3 regions of the Peribacillus sp. SIMBA_075 genome follow, and region 2 is predicted to be linked to each of the others. Evidence: riboswitches for the same ligand, from Rfam matches in the RefSeq annotation. Region 2 holds a riboswitch; each other region holds the start of a gene.
The links. A riboswitch is a leader RNA that binds a small molecule or an ion and turns the genes downstream of it on or off. The one in region 2 is predicted to bind glycine.
Positions count from the first base shown of each region.

Region 1: linked by a shared signal. The riboswitch ahead of SB775_RS11520 (amino acid permease) and the one ahead of SB775_RS07435 (amino acid permease) in region 2 are both predicted to bind glycine.
Region 3: linked by a shared signal. The riboswitch ahead of gcvT (glycine cleavage system aminomethyltransferase GcvT) and the one ahead of SB775_RS07435 (amino acid permease) in region 2 are both predicted to bind glycine.

Region 1 covers NZ_JAWRYN010000012.1:30,549-36,669, forward strand. Annotated here, with positions in the region: gene SB775_RS11510 (sodium:solute symporter family protein) at 404-1,885, opposite strand; gene SB775_RS11515 (DUF3311 domain-containing protein) at 1,882-2,082, opposite strand; gene SB775_RS11520 (amino acid permease) at 2,350-3,690, opposite strand; glycine riboswitch at 3,890-3,968, opposite strand; gene SB775_RS11525 (amino acid permease) at 4,520-5,908, shown strand.
Region 2 covers NZ_JAWRYN010000006.1:115,056-121,176, reverse strand. Annotated here, with positions in the region: gene SB775_RS07435 (amino acid permease) at 165-1,544, opposite strand; glycine riboswitch at 1,838-1,894, opposite strand; glycine riboswitch at 1,898-1,997, opposite strand; gene SB775_RS07430 (hypothetical protein) at 2,278-2,520, opposite strand; gene SB775_RS07425 (amidohydrolase) at 3,329-4,516, opposite strand; gene SB775_RS07420 (hypothetical protein) at 5,443-5,610, opposite strand; gene SB775_RS07415 (acetoacetate--CoA ligase) at 5,755-6,121, opposite strand, start outside.
Region 3 covers NZ_JAWRYN010000002.1:30,780-36,900, forward strand. Annotated here, with positions in the region: gene comGG (competence type IV pilus minor pilin ComGG) at 1-175, shown strand, start outside; gene SB775_RS01890 (YqzE family protein) at 298-483, shown strand; gene SB775_RS01895 (YqhG family protein) at 533-1,330, opposite strand; gene SB775_RS01900 (DEAD/DEAH box helicase) at 1,308-2,996, opposite strand; glycine riboswitch at 3,369-3,456, shown strand; glycine riboswitch at 3,460-3,542, shown strand; gene gcvT (glycine cleavage system aminomethyltransferase GcvT) at 3,679-4,785, shown strand; gene gcvPA (aminomethyl-transferring glycine dehydrogenase subunit GcvPA) at 4,803-6,121, shown strand, end outside.

The DNA of each region.
Region 1 (6,121 bases), on a different contig from region 2:
AACGATGCTATTATTTGTAAAATACATAATATAAGGCGGAACGTTAATGTCAAATAGATCTCAGTTCGGTTTATCCTGATTTTAATAGCTTTTGTATATCGATTACTTTTTGCTTTAATCCGGAAGCCTTATTAAAAGGTGGATATGATTTAGCTATGGATGGTCTGGTAGTAGCCAGAACCTTGATGAATTTATTAGTTAAAATAGGGGATTTGATGATAAACAAAAAAGATTGGTAGTTTATTATGAGACATTGTTTTTTGACGGCTATTTAACTTTCTATAATCACTCTTAAGAAAAAGGACATTATTACTGTATTATTCGAAGGAAGGCTCAGTCTTTTGACTGAGCCTTCCGATGTTCATTCACAGGATTTCCAAAATAATCAGCATCAATGAGTGCTTCAAATATCGTTAACGGATTTTGGTTCCAACTGAACCGCATGATTCCTGAGGGCAAGACTTACCGTTATCATCACAATGAAATTGAATGCCAAGGCGATGATTCCCACATTCAAATCTTTCGCTGCTTGTGGCAAGGATGGAAACAGGGTCCCTATTGTTGAATGACTGAGTGTAATGCAGATCACGATGGCCAATCCGGTGATGATGCCGGCGATTGCGCCATATTTATTGATTGGATTCTTTTTCTTCTTCAGACTAAATAGAAGGGACGGGAATAGCTGTGTGATGAGACTGTATCCCATGAGAATTAATGCTGACATCGTTTCGCCGCCGTTTAAGGTGAAGTAGACGGCTATAAGGGCAATGATTGGCACAAGGATCTTTGCCAATCTTACAACGTGGCGATCTGATACTGTAGGTGCAAATTCCTTATAAACGTTTTTAGCGAGCAGTGTAGCGACGCTCAACAAAAGCATGGATCCCGGCACCAATGCGGTCAGCAACCCAGCCCCGCCGATTATACCTATAAACCATGGGTCAAAGGTCTGGATCGAAAGGCGCAGCAATGAGAGGTCTGCATCTGCCCCTACGAGTCCAGGCACTTTCAATATAGCTGTAAACCCTACAAAAAATACGAATAACAGCATGAGCGTATATAAAGGGCTGATGATGGCATTTTTTCGAAATACCTTCCCGCTGCGAGCTGAATAAACCGCGCTGAAAACTTGGGGCCACATATAGAAACCAAATACGAGCAATATTACCGTGGAGATGAACCATGATATGCTAAGTCCCTGCTCGGGGAACTTTAGAAAACCAGGCTTGGCCGCATCAATTGCTTCGAACATCGGCTGAAATCCACCAAAGTAATGAATGGGCAGATAAATTCCTAAGAATCCTATAATGGCGATCATCATGATATCTTTAATGACTGCTGTCCAGACTGAGCCGTGTATACCGGAAATCATTACATAAATGGTAAGGCCGATTGCCCCCATCCATACCGCCGCAGACATTGAGATTGCACCATAAGATGCCTCTGAGACAATGATCCCCAATCCTTTCAGCTGCACGACGATCACTGGAATCATCGACACCACACCGACAAGCGCAGCCAAAATTCCTAAACTGGGACTCTTATATTTGCTTACAAAAAAATCGGATTGGGACATCAGCTTATTTTCTTTGGCATATTTCCATATTTCAGGAAGGAGCCAATAGGATAATACGTAAGACAAAGTAATGTAAATAAGAACATATAGAGCGGGTGCGCCCTTGCCATAGGCCCAGCCGCTGCCGCCAAGGAAGGAGAAGGTCGTATAGATTTCCCCAGCCATCAGCAGGAAGACGAATATTGCACCAAAACCGCGTCCGCCCACCGTCCATTGTTCCAAGTTCATATCTTTTCCTTTTGAAGAACGAATGCCTAAAAATATCGATAGTAGTAAAAAAGCTAAAATGATTATGAGGGCAATATTCATTCCTGGTCACCTTCCCGATTCCGGGGATCCAGCTTATACATGATGCCCAAGATGGCAGAGGTAAGGACCACCCACATAGCCATCCAGAACATATTGAAAGGCATCCCTAATACATAAGGTTCTATTCTATTAACAAAAGGCAGAAATCCTAGTATGCCTATAAAAGGAACTAGAGTAAGGATATATAGAATCTTCATTAAACAAACCCCTCCGTTTTAAATAAAGTGAAACGTCCAACAATGGGGGTTTTACTTCAGTGCCACTGATGGATGGGTGAACCAAACTGGATGGAAAATTCATACATGACGGATATTCCTTCTTTGATAAGGAACCGATGATAAATATAAGCTTACACTATTTTGATATGAAATTTAATGCAGTTGCTTGATATATTTTTAGCAACAGAGCCGCTGATAAAAGATAAAGCCTTGAATTCTTATAGAGTTCAAGGCTTTATCCTTTTACTATCTTTTTTTCTGATAGTTATATAGTATCACCAAGACCATGAACCAGATTGGCGTCATGAGCAGTGATAGCCGTGTGGCTTCAGCGAAAAGCATAACAATAAGGATGAACAGGAATAATCCTAAAATGGCGTAATTGATAAAGGGTGTAAAAGGAGCCCTGAAAGTTGATTCGGCTCTTAGGTCCGGCCGTGTTTTCGAATATTTGATATGTGAGATCAAGATGATGCTCCATACCCATATGAAACAGATGGCACTGATGGTTGTCACAACGGTAAATGCCTGTTCCGGTATCAGTTTGCTTAACAATGCTCCTAGTGATACAACGATTGTTGATGTTAATAAGGCATTGCTAGGAACAGCCTGTTGATTTAATTTTTCCAGTTTAGCAGGGGCTTCTCCATTCCTGCTTAACGTATAGAGTATTCGGCTTGTTGAAAATAAACCGCTATTGCATGCAGAAGCAGCTGATGTCAAAACGACGAAATTGATGATCCCCGCAGCGACAGGAATGCCGATTAGCGCAAAGACTTCTACAAATGGGCTGCTCGTGGCATTCAGTTGTGTCCAAGGGTTGACACAGAGAATGACGAATATGGCACCTACATAGAAAAGTAAAATCCGGACTGGGATTTTATTGATGGCAGACGGAATGTTCTTTCTCGGGTTCGCCGTTTCTGCTGCTGAAACCCCGACCAATTCGACACCTACAAAGGAGAAGACGACCAGCTGTAAAGATAACAGGAATCCGGAAATTCCATTTGGGAACATGCCTCCATGAGTCCATAGGTTCGTTAGGGAAACCGTTCCCGTATTGGTATTGAAGCCGATGGCCAAGAGAATGATTCCTACGAATATCAAGGTGATGATCGTGATTACTTTTATGATGGCAAACCAGAATTCCAATTCGCCAAATAACTTAACGGTCAATAGGTTCAATCCTAACAGAATGACAAGGCATATTAGAGCTGGTATCCATTGAGGGATATCGAACCAGTATTGTATATAGACACCGACAGCTATGATATCGGCCATTGCGGTCATGATCCAACAGAACCAATATGTCCAACCGGTCACGAAGCCAGCCCATGGGCCGACATATTCGGTTGCGAATTCAGTGAATGACGTATATCCTGCATTGGATAAGAGCAATTCGCCTAGGGCTCTCATCACAAAAAACAAGGCAATTCCAATTATTAGATAGGAGAAGATGATGGATGGACCTGCCATTTGTATGGCTTTTCCGGATCCCAAAAATAAACCGGTACCAATGGTTCCTCCTATTGCAATAAGTTGTACATGACGATTTTTTAAATCTCTTTTTAATTCCTGTTTAGCCAATTCGTACGCCCCCGTCTTTTATAGTCTTGGTAGTGAATGATTTCAAACCTGCATGGTCTTGGAGAAGGACGTGATTTTTTCACCCAGCTTGCCAATGGTTTTCACGATTGTTGTTTTAAGTCCAATCACAAAGTGGACAATAAAAAAAGAGATTGGATATACCAATCTCTTAAAGGGTTCAGAATAACAATTTATCATTCGTTACTCTTCTGTCCTTTTGCCTGAGATTGTGAATCCTTCGGCGCTGCATCTTGTACAGTCTCTCCAGAAGCTGCTCCTGCTATAGTGTCATCCATAGCATTCATCGCTTGCTTGTATGCGGTTGTGTAAAAATGTCTGTCTGCGGTGATCTTCCACTGCTGAAGCATTCATTATACTTATAAAATAATATTGGAATTCTATCATCTATTTTTCTGAAGGTCAACAATTTTTTTTGGGAGTTAGCCAGTCTTATAAGAGGTTTATAACACATTGAAATGGTTTTAATTTTTTTAAACGTTCACTTGAAAAGACTTTGAATGGTTCAAAGCAGAAGTGATTGTTTTCTACTCTTTTTTTTGTGTAATCACTATTATAAAATACTGATTCACTTTTTAAAAAAAAGTATTTTAAGATAGGAAAAATCGCCAAGATATATTTGACAACTGTTTTTTTGAAAAATACATTTGTGTTTTTACAGAGTATTTACTATTATAAGATAAGAAAACAAAATTAAAGTGTTATTTATATGATTACGATAAGGCATTTCTAACCACAATAATAAATAGAGTCGATTGGCGGTAAGGATGGAAGAGCATTGCTGCTAATTTTGCATCTGGGGGAGTTAATCATGTCAAACAAGGAATTAAAGAGAGGGCTGGAGGCACGTCACATTCAAATGATAGCTTTGGGCGGAACCATTGGGGTCGGGTTATTCATGGGATCGGCGAGCACGATCAAATGGACAGGGCCTTCTGTAATGCTTGCATATGCCATCGCAGGTATATTTATATTTTTCATCATGCGTTCTATGGGGGAGATGCTATATTTAGAACCGACTACGGGTTCTTTTGCATCCTTTGCAAGCAGCTATATACATCCTTTGGCAGGTTATATGACTGCTTGGAGCAATTGGTTTCAATGGGTAATCGTAGGAATGTCCGAAATCATCGCCGTTGGAATGTATATGCAGTATTGGTTCCCGGAGTTACCAGCTTGGATACCAGGTGTGGTCGCCATGATCATCTTGGGGGCAGCCAACCTCATTTCCGTAAAATCTTTCGGGGAATTTGAATTTTGGTTTGCGCTTATAAAAATAATAACGATTGTATTGATGATCGTTGCCGGCCTTGGCCTTATTTTCTTTGGAATAGGGAATGGCGGAGATGCAATTGGATTATCGAATCTTTGGGCAAATGGCGGCTTCTTTACGGGAGGCTGGACAGGATTCTTCTTTGCGCTTTCCCTTGTTGTGGCTTCCTATCAAGGCGTTGAGCTCATCGGCATCGCGGCCGGAGAAGCGAAGAATCCAACGAAGACCGTAACAAAAGCGATCCAATCAATCATATGGCGCATTTTAATTTTCTATATTGGCGCTATATTCGTCATCGTGACGGTTTATCCATGGGATAAACTAGATGACATCGGAAGTCCATTCGTTTCAACCTTTGCTAAAATCGGTATCACAGCAGCTGCAGGAATCATTAACTTTGTCGTAATCACTGCGGCAATGTCCGGATGCAACAGTGGGATCTTCAGTGCAGGGCGTATGCTTTACACGCTGGCATTGAATGGCCAAGCTCCTAAAATCTTTGCAAAAGTATCTAAAAGTGGAGTGCCGGCATATTGTACGATCGCTGTACTATTAGGATTGGGTATCGGGGTTGTCCTGAATTACCTTGCACCGCCGGAATTATTCCTTTATGTGTACAGTGCGAGTGTTTTACCCGGAATGATTCCATGGTTTGTCATACTTATCAGTGAGCTTAAATTCAGAAAGGTAAATGCTGCTGAAATGGAGAAACATCCGTTCAAAATGCCGTTTGCCCCTTACAGTAATTATGCGACAATTGCCTTTTTACTGATGGTGCTGGTGGGTATGTGGATCAATCCCAGTACAAGGATTTCCTTGGTTGTCGGGATCGTTTTCCTAGCATTGGTCGTAGTAAGTTATTACATGCTGAAAATGGATAAACGAATACCATTGGATGCTAAATCCGATGATGAGATTTCCAGTTAAGAAGTCTCGTGCCATTTCGATAAAAAGATGAGTGATACGAGTTTTTCTATAATAAGGATTTTGGGAGATCATCTTGGTTAATCTACGTTCATGACTCGAGCTTTGCCGAGTGTGTTTCCCCTTAGTATAAATATAATAGACACTAATTAAAGTTGTGCATAAATTGTGGACAAAACAAAGAGAGATAAAGAGAAATCTTCATCCCTCAGGCTT
Region 2 (6,121 bases):
GCGCTAACAATGATATTCTGAGATATTTTTTTGAATTTTAATATGATCATCCAGATATCTTAAGCTTTTTATAACGGGCAGATTTTTTACTCACCGAGTTGGAAAATATGGAGCGGCAGCTATCTGGACAAACACCGTTAATGGAATCAAAGGGTTTCTTGCCACTAATTCCCCGCTGCCTCTCTCTGATTCGCCTGATCTACCTGCGTTTTGCGCATCTTATAAATCGCAACCAGCATAATAAACCAAACAGGAGTTACGATTAAGGCAACACGAGTATCGTTCGCAAGTGCAAGAACAACAAGGACGAACGCTAGGAAAGCAAGGATCAAGTAATTGGAAAATGGATAAAGTGGTAATTTAAATTTGTTCATTTTCACTAGATCTGGTCTTGTTTTACGATATTTCAAATGGCTGATGACTGTAATTCCCCAAATAAAAATGAAACATACTGTAGAAATACTTGTAATCAAGGTAAATACTCCTTCAGGCATTAAATAATTCAAAACAACGGAAATTAAAATGACAACCGTTGAAAAGACCAATGCATTGGAAGGTACTTTACGGTCATTAAGTTTTGCAAACGGTACAGGTGCATTTTTATCTTTGGCAAGTGAGTATACCATCCGGCTTGTACTGAAGATTGCACTGTTACATGCCGAAGCCGCCGATGTTAAGACGACAAAATTGATGATACCAGCAGCTCCAGCGATACCTACAGCCACAAATACTTGGACGAATGGGCTTTCCGTTGGGATGATTGCGTTCCACGGATAAACACTCATAATGACAATAAGTGCGCCAATGTAGAAAATTATAATCCGAATAGGAATATTATTGATCGCTTTGGGGATAACTTTTTCTGGATCCTCTGTTTCACCTGCTGTTAGTCCTACAAGTTCAATGCCAACAAACGCAAACACTACCATCTGGAATGAGAGGATAAAACCATTTATTCCATTTGGGAAGATACCTTCGTGACTCCATAGATTCGTGAAACTTGCTGAACCTGAATCAGTGGAAAAGCCTTTAATAATCATGAAAATACCGATAACAATTAGTGCTAGAATAGCTATGACTTTAATTAATGCGAACCAGAACTCCATTTCGCCAAAAAGTTTTACCGTTGCAAGATTCATAAATAGCAGAATGACAAGTGCAATTAATCCTGGCATCCACTGTGGTACAGAGGGAAACCAGTATTGAGTATAAAGACCAACTGCTGTTAAGTCGGCCATTGCGATTGAAATCCAGCAAAACCAGTAGGTCCAGCCGGTTACAAATGCCGCCATATTACCTAAATAGTCTCTTACAAAGTCGACAAAGGAGTGATAGTGCAAATTAGATAAGAGTAGTTCTCCAAGTGCGCGCATGATTAAAAAGCAAATGACGCCTGTAATCATGTAAGCAATTAAAATGGATGGCCCGGCTAAATGAATAGATTTTCCTGCTCCAAGAAATAATCCCGTTCCGATTGCCCCACCAATAGCGATGAGTTGTACGTGCCTGTTTTTTAGCCCTCTATCTAACTTTTGTTCCTGCATACGAATTCCCACTTTCTACTTTTATAGGATACTTGGATTTTTTCCCAATAAAGAGTCTGTCTTTCAATGAGTGTGAATTATTAGCGTACTGGGAAACTGTCCACCACTGTAAGCGCTTTCTTGGATAGGTACTAGATATAGTGAAATAGATCTACCAACCTTTTTGAAAATATAGCGTTAATTGTACAAATCAAAAGATAGACTCATTTATCACAGACCTTAATGCACCTCCTTTCTTTTTATCTTTCCTAATAAAAAAAGGACAGAGGAAAGATAGGGATTTTCCTACCTTCCTCTGTCCTTTTACCTGAGAGTTTAACTCCTTCGGTGGCCTATGGCTCTCTTCAGAGACGCGTCCTATTGTAGTCCTTTTACCTGAGAGATTAGTCCCCTGCTTTTTAGGGTTTGCTCCTTCGGTGCTAAACAATGTTTAGTCTCTCCCACAATCATCATCCGCTGATATAAAGTTGTTTTAATAGTTGTATACTATCGGTTTTTAATGGACATTTCAACGCTTATCTGAAAAAACTTTATTTTCTGAAATTTCACCACAGACAATTTTCAACTTTATGAACAGTATATATTTTAGAAGTTATTAGCTACGAAAAATCAAACTTATTAGCTGCTTTTCCATTTGCAAGGAATCCAAACAAGCTTATGTATAAGCGAAACATTTTTACATTTTTCCGATTGACTATAAGGCTAAATTTTCAAGATAGGAAATTACATAAGTCTATAGTTTTAACATAATTGATGTATGGAAAAAGAGAAAATTCGCGACACGCGAGAATGCTTGCAGCAGTAAAGATTGGTTAGAAGCTTCCTCCCTAAGTTCAGCAGTAGTTGCAGAAGCTTTCTCTTTTGCAACTTCCTCTTTGCCCCCACCACCTGCTATATTAGCAATGATGATAATTGCTAGAACCCATACCCACGACTTCTTTGGTTTCTTTAGTTTGATTTCCTTTTCCTTATCCATTTACCTCTTACCCCCATTTCAGTTTTGCAGACGGACTGTTGTAAACAGAAATAGAATAACATAATTTAGATCAATAAGGTTTATATTTATCATCACGTATTTATTTTCACTTTCTTTGTTAAATCATTATGTATTCGAACCAAATACAAAAAAGGAGGATTTAAGAATCCTTTATTTGGAATTTCGCATGAAAGGGAGTTAATGAATACTCCTAAGTAGTATAGTTTACAGTTTTGTCCAGATTAAAAAGAAAAGACCAAGTATTTAGGAGCTGAAACTATAACTTTTGGTATTGAACCACATCTATCTTTTCGGCCAAAAAACCCAAAGGTAAATAATTATTCTACAATACTTGACGTGTTCACAAAACGATTTTCCATTACTGTTTACCAGCGTCAAAATGGGACTTTAATTTGGTTAGCAGGCACCTTTTAAAACATGTCTATAAAGTATGATCAAATCTATGCCTTACCCTGATAAAATAACAGATTATAAGGGCGTGTTTAGATTTATCAAAACACGCCCTTATAGAAATTCAATTGAAGCATTCTTTTATAAAAGGGGATGATTTATTTGTATTCCCATTCATAAAAATAGGTGAAAATTCGAAGTTATCATTGCCTTTTCCCGTTAGCCACTCCATCCACCATGCATGAAAGTTTCCCTTCACACGGAGAGATCCGACTATCAGCTACAACCCATTCTTTAGCCTTTCTCGGTATCAGTTGCTTATTATCAATAGAATTATCTAATACAGCAAAGCATGTCATCATCTGTACCACGTCTTACAAATATTCTATTCTTTTTCCTAATCTAACTCATAATAACCACAAACAACATATCCTACTGCTTTTGCTGCCACGAGAAGGGCATCTTCATCGATATCAAATTTAGGATTATGATTAAAATAAGGTTTTTCTACTCCTTTAGGTGTACAAGCAATGTAAAAGAAGCAGGAAGGAATTTTTTCAGCATAGTAAGCAAAGTCTTCAGATGGCGGCATTGCTGGAAATTCCTTTACTTCTTTAATATCTTTATCATTTGCATTCTTAAGTGACTCGGCAACCTTTCCTGTTAATTCAGGATCATTATATAAAGGTGGATAGTCATTCGTATAAGTTAGATCACATGTTACACCAAATTCTTCTTCAAGTCCTTTTACAAGACGTTTAACTTCTTTTTCAATTTTATCTCTTGTTTCAACAGTCATATAACGAATATCGCCTTCAAGCTCTACGCTGTCTTTAATTATATTAAATGTTCCTTTTCCATCAAAAGATCCAATCGTAATCACACCAATATCAAAAGGACTTAATCGACGGCTAATAATCGTTTGAGCAGCGGTAACAAAATGAGCACCAGCGACAATGGCATCATTCGCTAGATGTGGTGAAGAACCGTGTCCACCTCTACCTTGAACTTTTAATTTCAAATAAGCCCTGCCGTTAAAAGAATATCCAGCATGATAACCAACAACTCCTGCTTCGTCCATTGGCAGCAGATGGATGCCAAATATATTATCTAAATCGTCAAGCACCCCGGATTCTACAATACTCTTTGCCCCGCCTGGCGGAACTTCCTCCGCATGCTGATGAATAATTTTGATTGTACCTGGAATTTCATCTTTTAATTGAATGAGGCAATCGGCTAAGACTAATAAGTAGGCAGTATGTCCATCATGACCACACGCATGCATAACGCCTTCATTTTTTGATTTAAAGGCTATATTCGTTTCTTCAACGATTGGAAGTGCATCAAAATCAGCTCGAAGACCGATGTTTTTTCCAGGCTTTCCACCTTTAATGGTCACGATAACTCCGTATCCATTACCTACATTAGATTGAACTTCTACGTCCTTTTCTTTATAAAAATCAATAATATATTGAGCTGTCTTTTCTTCTTTAAAAGAAAGCTCAGGATTTTCGTGTAGGTGCCTACGAATTTTAATCATTTCCTCTTTACGGGATTCTAGAATTTCCATTAATTCACTTCTCATAATCTCTTCATTCCTTCATTATTTTTTGAAAACGCCACTATATGTAGCGTTTTACATTTCCAACTGCTAATTATTCTGCAATAGGGTTCCGCTTACTACCAGCGGTGATTTTTTAGAAGCATTAGATGTTTTACCGGCATCTTTTGGCACCAAAAAGATAATAGATAATAGATAATATTAAATTCCAAGTCCAAATTTTGTAATTTTTACTCTTCAACACGAATCATCGCAAGCACGGCTACTAATAACCAAGTGATAACATACCTGATTGGAATGAATAAAATCCACGACCAACTTGTCTTTTTTTCAGGATAAGATCATATGTCAAGAATGAATGTTTTAGATAATTTAACCTTTAATTGATAATAGTTTTTTTAAAAGCATCTGAATATCTCTAAGGTAAATTTGATTATTCCAGTGTCTCTTCCAAATAAATAAAAGTGAAGATGATCTATCCCTGCTCTCCATAATGAGTAAACTTTAGTTCAAATGTGTTTTAAGTTTATCAATTACTCAGGGAAGTTTCACTAACCTGCCTTTTTATAAGCTTTCCCCTTATAAAGAAAAGCTACCGCTAGTTTAGTACATTTGTCCAAAATACCTTATAAGTCAAATTTCTCACCTGATACCAATCTTACTTCTAATGTCTTTTAAGAATGGTACACTAATTTCTATTGCTTTATCTGTTCATTCTTTTAAATTTTTATCCAGAGTTTTTGGAGAAGACATTAATTCATTATATTTCTCGCGCGATACTTCATTAAATCTATTCATTACATTAAACAATTCTTTTTTGGCTTCACCTCAGCCAATTCCTTGTAAATTTTGCTCTTTTATCTTTTCAGTTTCAGTATAAGATGTGAATATAATAGATGTATCGGGATCTTTTGGTGTTTCTTTTGGTAATGAATTAGTTTTGATTTTATTTATGAGTTTTTGTAACTTTTTGGCTCTTCAATGGATGGAATTATATTATAATACCTTTTACTCATTTTCCGACTATCTAATCCAGGTAATACAGCAGTCTCTTCTTGTATTTTGTACTCTAGTAATAGGAATGTTCCCCCATAGTTATGATGGAAACTTTCAGCAATATCTCTAGCAATTTCTATATGCTGAACTTGGTCTTTCCCTTTATATTTAGAAATTTATCACCTCCAGAAACAAAAAAAGACCTTATGAGAATAAACTCATAAAGTCTTATAAAAAAGACGGAGCTTTTTGCTCCGCCTGGGATGTCAGAATATTTTTTTCTCATTCAACTCGAGAGCTAATTCTTTGAAAAACTGAAGCGATTCTGGATTTCCCATGGAGTCTGCATTCACCACTTTATCAAACTCGAAACCTAGCAACACTTTGCGTATCGGTACTTCCATTTTCTTTCCGTTCAAGGTTTTAGGTATTTGTTCAACGACATGGATCTGGTCTGGGATAAAACGAGGGGACACATGTCCTCGGATTTGTTCATTGATTTTCGATGTCAATGCTGCATCCAGGATTTTACCAGGCTTAAGGACGACGAACAGCAGCAAGGAAGAACCGCGGCCAAGCACTTCTCTATCAATGGCAAGGCTTTCCATAACTTCATCGATCGCTTCGACGACG
Region 3 (6,121 bases), on a different contig from region 2:
GGAAATCTCATACCCAAATGGTGTGGTGAAGTATTCCTTAACGAAGCAAGACGGTCCTTACGTCTATCTCGAATTTTCTTCCACAACTAAAAATGGCCGCGTTGGCAGGGTCATCATTCAATATGATAAAGAAGCGGGGAGAGTGATAGAATGGATAGAAAAGCAGGCTATGTAATACTCAAAGATCAACTCTCTTTTTAAAACGCTGACCCATTTTCAACGATTTACGTGTTTAACGAACAAGAGAAGGATTAAAAGAAGCGCTAGCCGGGCATACTTTGCATAGGGTGATTTTAAATGTCTACAAACGCTTATATTAAATATCTGACGCAACAGCTTGTCGAGTATTTTAATCTGACCAAAAAAGAACGAAAAGAAAAGCGCCGTCATAGAAAAGAGGATAAAAATCATGGTATATCCCATTGGTTTGGCATTGTCCCTTTTGCTTTGTCGATGTTCGTAAGGAAAAATATCAAAAAATAAAACAGATGTCCTAAACTTAGGACATCTGTTTTTTTAAGTATGGTTTTTACTATCCCAACGCCCTATCTGAAAGGTAAAACAAACCTCCGTTGATGATGGATATTCGGATGTTCGGTTCGTATTGAGCTTTTAAGGCTTCTTTTTCGGTAAAATAACTCTCACTTTTTTCGTCCATGTCCTTGTAAAAATGCTCCAATAAGTTCAAGTCATTCTGCCAGCGCAGCATGGCTTCTTCCGCCCAAGAATGGTCATCATCCTCGAAGCTCCTTCTAATGTATGTATCCAGTCTTGCCAATCCACTCTTCGGCATGATGAGCGGTGAAAGCGTAAACGAGTAATCCGGTATTTTTGGGGTGACCTTAACCGGTAAAACCCGATGGTGAAATCCTTCCATGATTTCTCCTGAAATTAAATTCAATCCGATGGACATAAAAGTATCTTTTTTACGATCGCATTGGTAGGATATTTTCACATTCAGGGTAAGCCATGGGAACAATGGATTATTCCCGCCCATTGATGGAGGAGTATCTTCAAAAAGTCTAGTATACCCTGCCAGCTTTTTTGTTGATTGAATAATCTGATGGAGCCGAGGGGAGCCAAAATGAATCATTTCTCCCTTTAGGTCGGGTGGGGCTTGTTCTGGATCGGTAATGAAAGTCATCTGGGCTGGGTTCGGAATGCCACCCGTTTTTTCCAGGTAGTGCCAATAAAAGGGCCGGTTCATTAATTCTTTATCCATTTCTATCGTTAGTTGAACTGTAAGGTGGGTTGGTTTATTATCCAGTATTTCACATTCATTGGCTTTAAAGTAAGTTATTAAAAAATCATGAATTTCCTGTTGCTGCATGAACCTCACCTTCCTTCATGGATTGAGCGAATTGGATCATCGATGAAAAATTATCCATCTTGATTTTCATTTCGCCCTCTGTTTTGGACTCGCCGACCACATCAATTAAATATTCTTCAATGTTGTTAATATCCAGTTTGGTTAGAATATCATCCAATTCACCAATTACTTTTTCAAATAAATTAATTTTTTCGTATAGTAACTTTAGAATATGTTCTTCAACAGTATTTTTCGTGGCAAAGTTATAAATCCTGACATCCTCTTCCTGTCCAAGGCGGTGAATCCGCCCAATTCTTTGTTCAAGCCTCATGGGGTTCCATGGCAGGTCAAAATTAATCAAGTGATGGCAGAACTGAAGGTTTATCCCTTCCCCGCCAGCTTCTGTTGCAATTAATACCTGAATTTTCTTTTGGAATAATTCTCGCATCCAGTCTTTCTTTCCACGTTTAAATCCGCCTCGGAATGGGACTGAAGAAATTCCATTCTGTTGAAGGTACCATTGTAGATAAAGCTGAGTCGCTCGGTATTCTGTAAAGATAATCACTTTGTCATCAATTTTCTTGATCAATTCCAAAGCTTTTTCAGCCTTTGAATTCTGAACCGTTTCATTCACTTTTGTAAATAAATCATCAAGCTTTGCCAAAAAGTCAGGGGTAGGCTGGTCGTATTTGGCTTTCATGTTTTTTAAAGTATAAAAGACCGCCTCTCTGCTGCTGCAGGCTTCTCTTTGGAGAGTGAGAGCTGAAAAGGCGCTTCCTTTTGTTCCATCAGAAATAGGTTTGAATTTTGAAACTGCATCGTACAATGCCTGCTCGGTTGGAGAAAATTCAATGGTGATGGTTTCCACATGCCTTTTTGTCCATTCAATACCAGTATCGGCCCGCCGGTTTCGAATCATCACAGTGTTGACCAATTCCTTTAGGTGTTCATCTTCAATTATGTTCCGTCCTTTCCCTTTATATTTTTCCGAAAAGAGTGAGGCATTTCCCAAGTGGCCTGGTTTCAATAACGAAACGAGGTGAAAAATTTCCTCGACTTTATTTTGAATGGGAGTAGCTGTCAGGAGTAAACAAAATTTCTTTTTCAGATTTTGGACGAATTCATAGTTCTTCGTCTTATTATTTTTAAGTTTATGAGCTTCATCAATGATGATGAAGTCATATTCCTGATTGAAAATGATATCACGATGTGGAGCGCGTTTCGCTGTATCAATGGATGAAATGACCACATCACAGGAGTCCCATACATAACTTTTTCTCTGAACGACTGCCGGAATATGAAACTTCGTATTCAATTCAAAAGCCCATTGTGTTACAAGGGAAGCTGGTACAAGGATCAATACCTTCTTTACAAGGCCTCTGATCATATACTCCTTTAGGATCAAGCCGGCTTCAATTGTTTTTCCGAGACCTACTTCATCTGCTAAAATGGCCTTTCCATTCATCTTTTCCACCACTTGCTTTGCAGCTTCCAATTGATGGGGAAGCGGGGTTAACTGAGGAAGGTGCTTGGGTGCCTGTAAACCTTCAAAATCAGGAATGATGAGATTTTCCTCCATTTTAACCGCCAACTTATAAAGCTCCCAATTTCCCCATGGACCATCATTTTCCACCTTTTGTAAAAACTCGTCATTCCATTCAGAATTGAAGGATATATTGATTTTCATAGAAATAACTCCCTCTTAAATCATAAATTCCTTAATATAAGGTCAAAAACCGAACATTTCATATGTGAAGTAAGAAAAATATTTCTCTTCAAAAGATATTGCAGAGATAAGTTTCTTAGGGTAGGATATAAGTATATTTAGAAAATTCCAATTTCCAAACGCTAAAAAGAATTTTTGTATCGATTTGCAATTCGCGTTTTCTTAGTATGGGCTATAGGTACCTGCTTTATCCAAGATTACCGAAGGAGATCATTTAAACGTTTTTCTGGAGTTTTTGGAGATTTGGCAGAGAATGCATTCTATGATGCTCAAAGGTTTTACTAATGGGTGGGGCTTATTCGCTTAATTTCATTGGTAGACCATAATATGCGGGTGAAGATAAGGGGAGAGACTACGGATGTAGCGCCGAAGGAGCAAACTTAGCAGTGAATCTCTCAGGCAAAAGAACTCTTATTGGACGCAACTCTGGAGAGCGCCGCCCGTTTGGGACGGCCACCAAAGGGGAAAACCTATTATATAGGTAAACTTTCAGGTTTCAGGACAGAGAAAAAGCTCAAACGGGCTTTCTCTGTCCTTTTTTGTGCTTTTTTTACATCATGAATCAGAATATCTGATGCGTAAGGACAAAAAGCTTTGATAATGAAGCCAATTTAATTTTAAAAAATCTGAGGGGGGTCATTTTTTGACCAATTTAAAAAGAACACCACTATTTGAGGTTTATCGTGAATACGGAGGGAAAACGATTGATTTTGGCGGCTGGGAACTTCCTGTCCAATTTTCGGGTATAAAGGACGAACATGAAGCCGTACGTACAAAAGCGGGTCTGTTCGATGTATCGCATATGGGGGAAGTTGATGTTAAGGGTCCTGGGAGCCTTTCCTTTTTACAGAAGATGCTGACTAATGATATATCAAAGCTGCAAACGGGCGGTGCCCAATATTCGGCCATGTGTTATGAAAACGGCGGGACGGTTGATGATCTCATCGTTTATAAAAGGGCGGAAGACGACTATCTGCTCGTGGTCAATGCAGCGAATACAGAAAAAGATTTCGATTGGCTGCAAGCTAATCTAACGGAAGATGCCCAGATTACGAATGTATCGAGTGACTATATACAGCTAGCACTTCAAGGACCATCTGCAGAGAAGATATTGCAAAAACTTTCAGAAAATACTGCCTTAAGTGAAATTGGATTTTTCAAGTTCAAGGAGAATGTCATGATAAATGGTATCTCCACATTGGTATCCCGTACTGGATATACTGGTGAAGATGGTTTTGAAATATATAGCGACAGTGAAAACGGCCCTGCCCTTTGGAAGGCGATAATGGATGCCGGAAAGGAAGAAGGGATACAGCCGATTGGTTTAGGTGCTCGTGATACCCTGCGTTTTGAAGCGAAACTGCCGCTGTATGGGCAGGAGCTTTCAGCGGACATTACTCCAATAGAAGCCGGGATTGGTTTTGCGGTAAAAGTGGATAAGGAAGCCGATTTTTTCGGGAAAGCCGTTCTTGCTGAACAAAAGGAGAAAGGGGCACCCCGGAAGCTTGTGGGAATTGAAATGATTGACCGTGGCATTCCTCGTCATGGGTATAAGGTCTACAGCGGGGACAAAGTCATTGGGGAGGTCACGACTGGTACCCAATCACCAACGTTGAAGAAAAACGTAGGATTGGTACTTATCGATAAGGAATATTCGGTGCTGGATGCGGAAATTGAAGTGGAAATCCGTTCCAAACGTTTGAAAGCCGTTATAATACAAACACCTTTTTATAAAAAACCACGTAAATAGAGGGGAATGGTCATTAGATGAAACATCGTTATTTACCCATGACAGAGCAAGATAAACAAGAAATGCTGGAAGTTATAGGGGTACCTGCTGTTGAAGAACTTTTCAATGATATCCCTGAAAGTGTTCGCTTTCAAGGAGAATACGATATCAAACCTGCTAAATCGGAACCTGCATTAATGAAAGAATTATCAAGGCTTGCTGCCAAGAATGCGGATCTTAAAAACTATGCTTCCTTCCTTGGTGCGGGTGTCTATGACCATTATGCACCGGTCATCGTCGATCACGTTCTTTCCCGTTCTGAATTTTATACGGCTTATACTCCCTATCAGCCCGAAATTTCACAGGGTGAGCTGCAGGCCATCTTTGAATATCAAACGATGATTTGTGAGTTGACGGGTATGGACGTAGCTAACTCCTCCATGTATGACGGCGGGACTTCGCTGGCTGAGGCGGCCATGCTTGCTTCAGGTCAGACTCGGCGCAAGAAGATTCTCATTTCAGGAGCAGTTCATCCTGAATCAAGAGAAGTTGTGAAGACATATGCGAAAGGGCAACGCGTGGAAGTGATTGAAATTCCTTATAAAGACGGTGTGACGGACATGGCTGCTTTAAAGGAATTAATGAATGATGACATTGCAGGAGTGATTGTGCAATATCCGAATTTTTTTGGACGGATAGAGCCATTGAAAGAAATGGAAGAAATCATTCATGGCGCCAAGTCCATGTTTATCGTTTCCAGTAATCCGCTTGCACTGGGGGCTTTGACACCCCCAGGTTCACTCGGTGCAGATATCGTAACGGGAGATGCTCAGCCATTCGGCATTCCAGCGGCATTCGGGGGACCTCACTGTGGATATTTTGCCGTTACTAATAAACTTGTTCGGAAAGTTCCGGGCCGGCTCGTCGGTCAAACGGTGGATGAAAATGGAAAAAGGGGCTTTGTGTTGACGCTTCAAGCTCGTGAACAGCACATTCGCCGTGATAAGGCCACATCCAACATTTGTTCCAATCAAGCGTTGAATGCCTTGGCAGCTTCTGTTGCAATGACGGCGCTTGGGAAAAAGGGTGTCAAAGAAATGGCCGTGCAAAATATTCAAAAAGCACACTATGCGAAAAAAGCTATAAAGGCAAAAGGGATAGAAGTGATGTTCGACGGTCCTTCGTTCAATGAATTTGTCATTAAACTGCCTGCTTCGTTTTCAGAAATCAATAAAAACCTTTTTGAAAAAGGGATGATTGGCGGCTTCGATTTAGGGACGGTTTATCCTGAGCTGAAAGACCATATGCTGGTTGCGGTAACGGAACTTAGAACAAAAGAAGAAATCGATGCACTTGC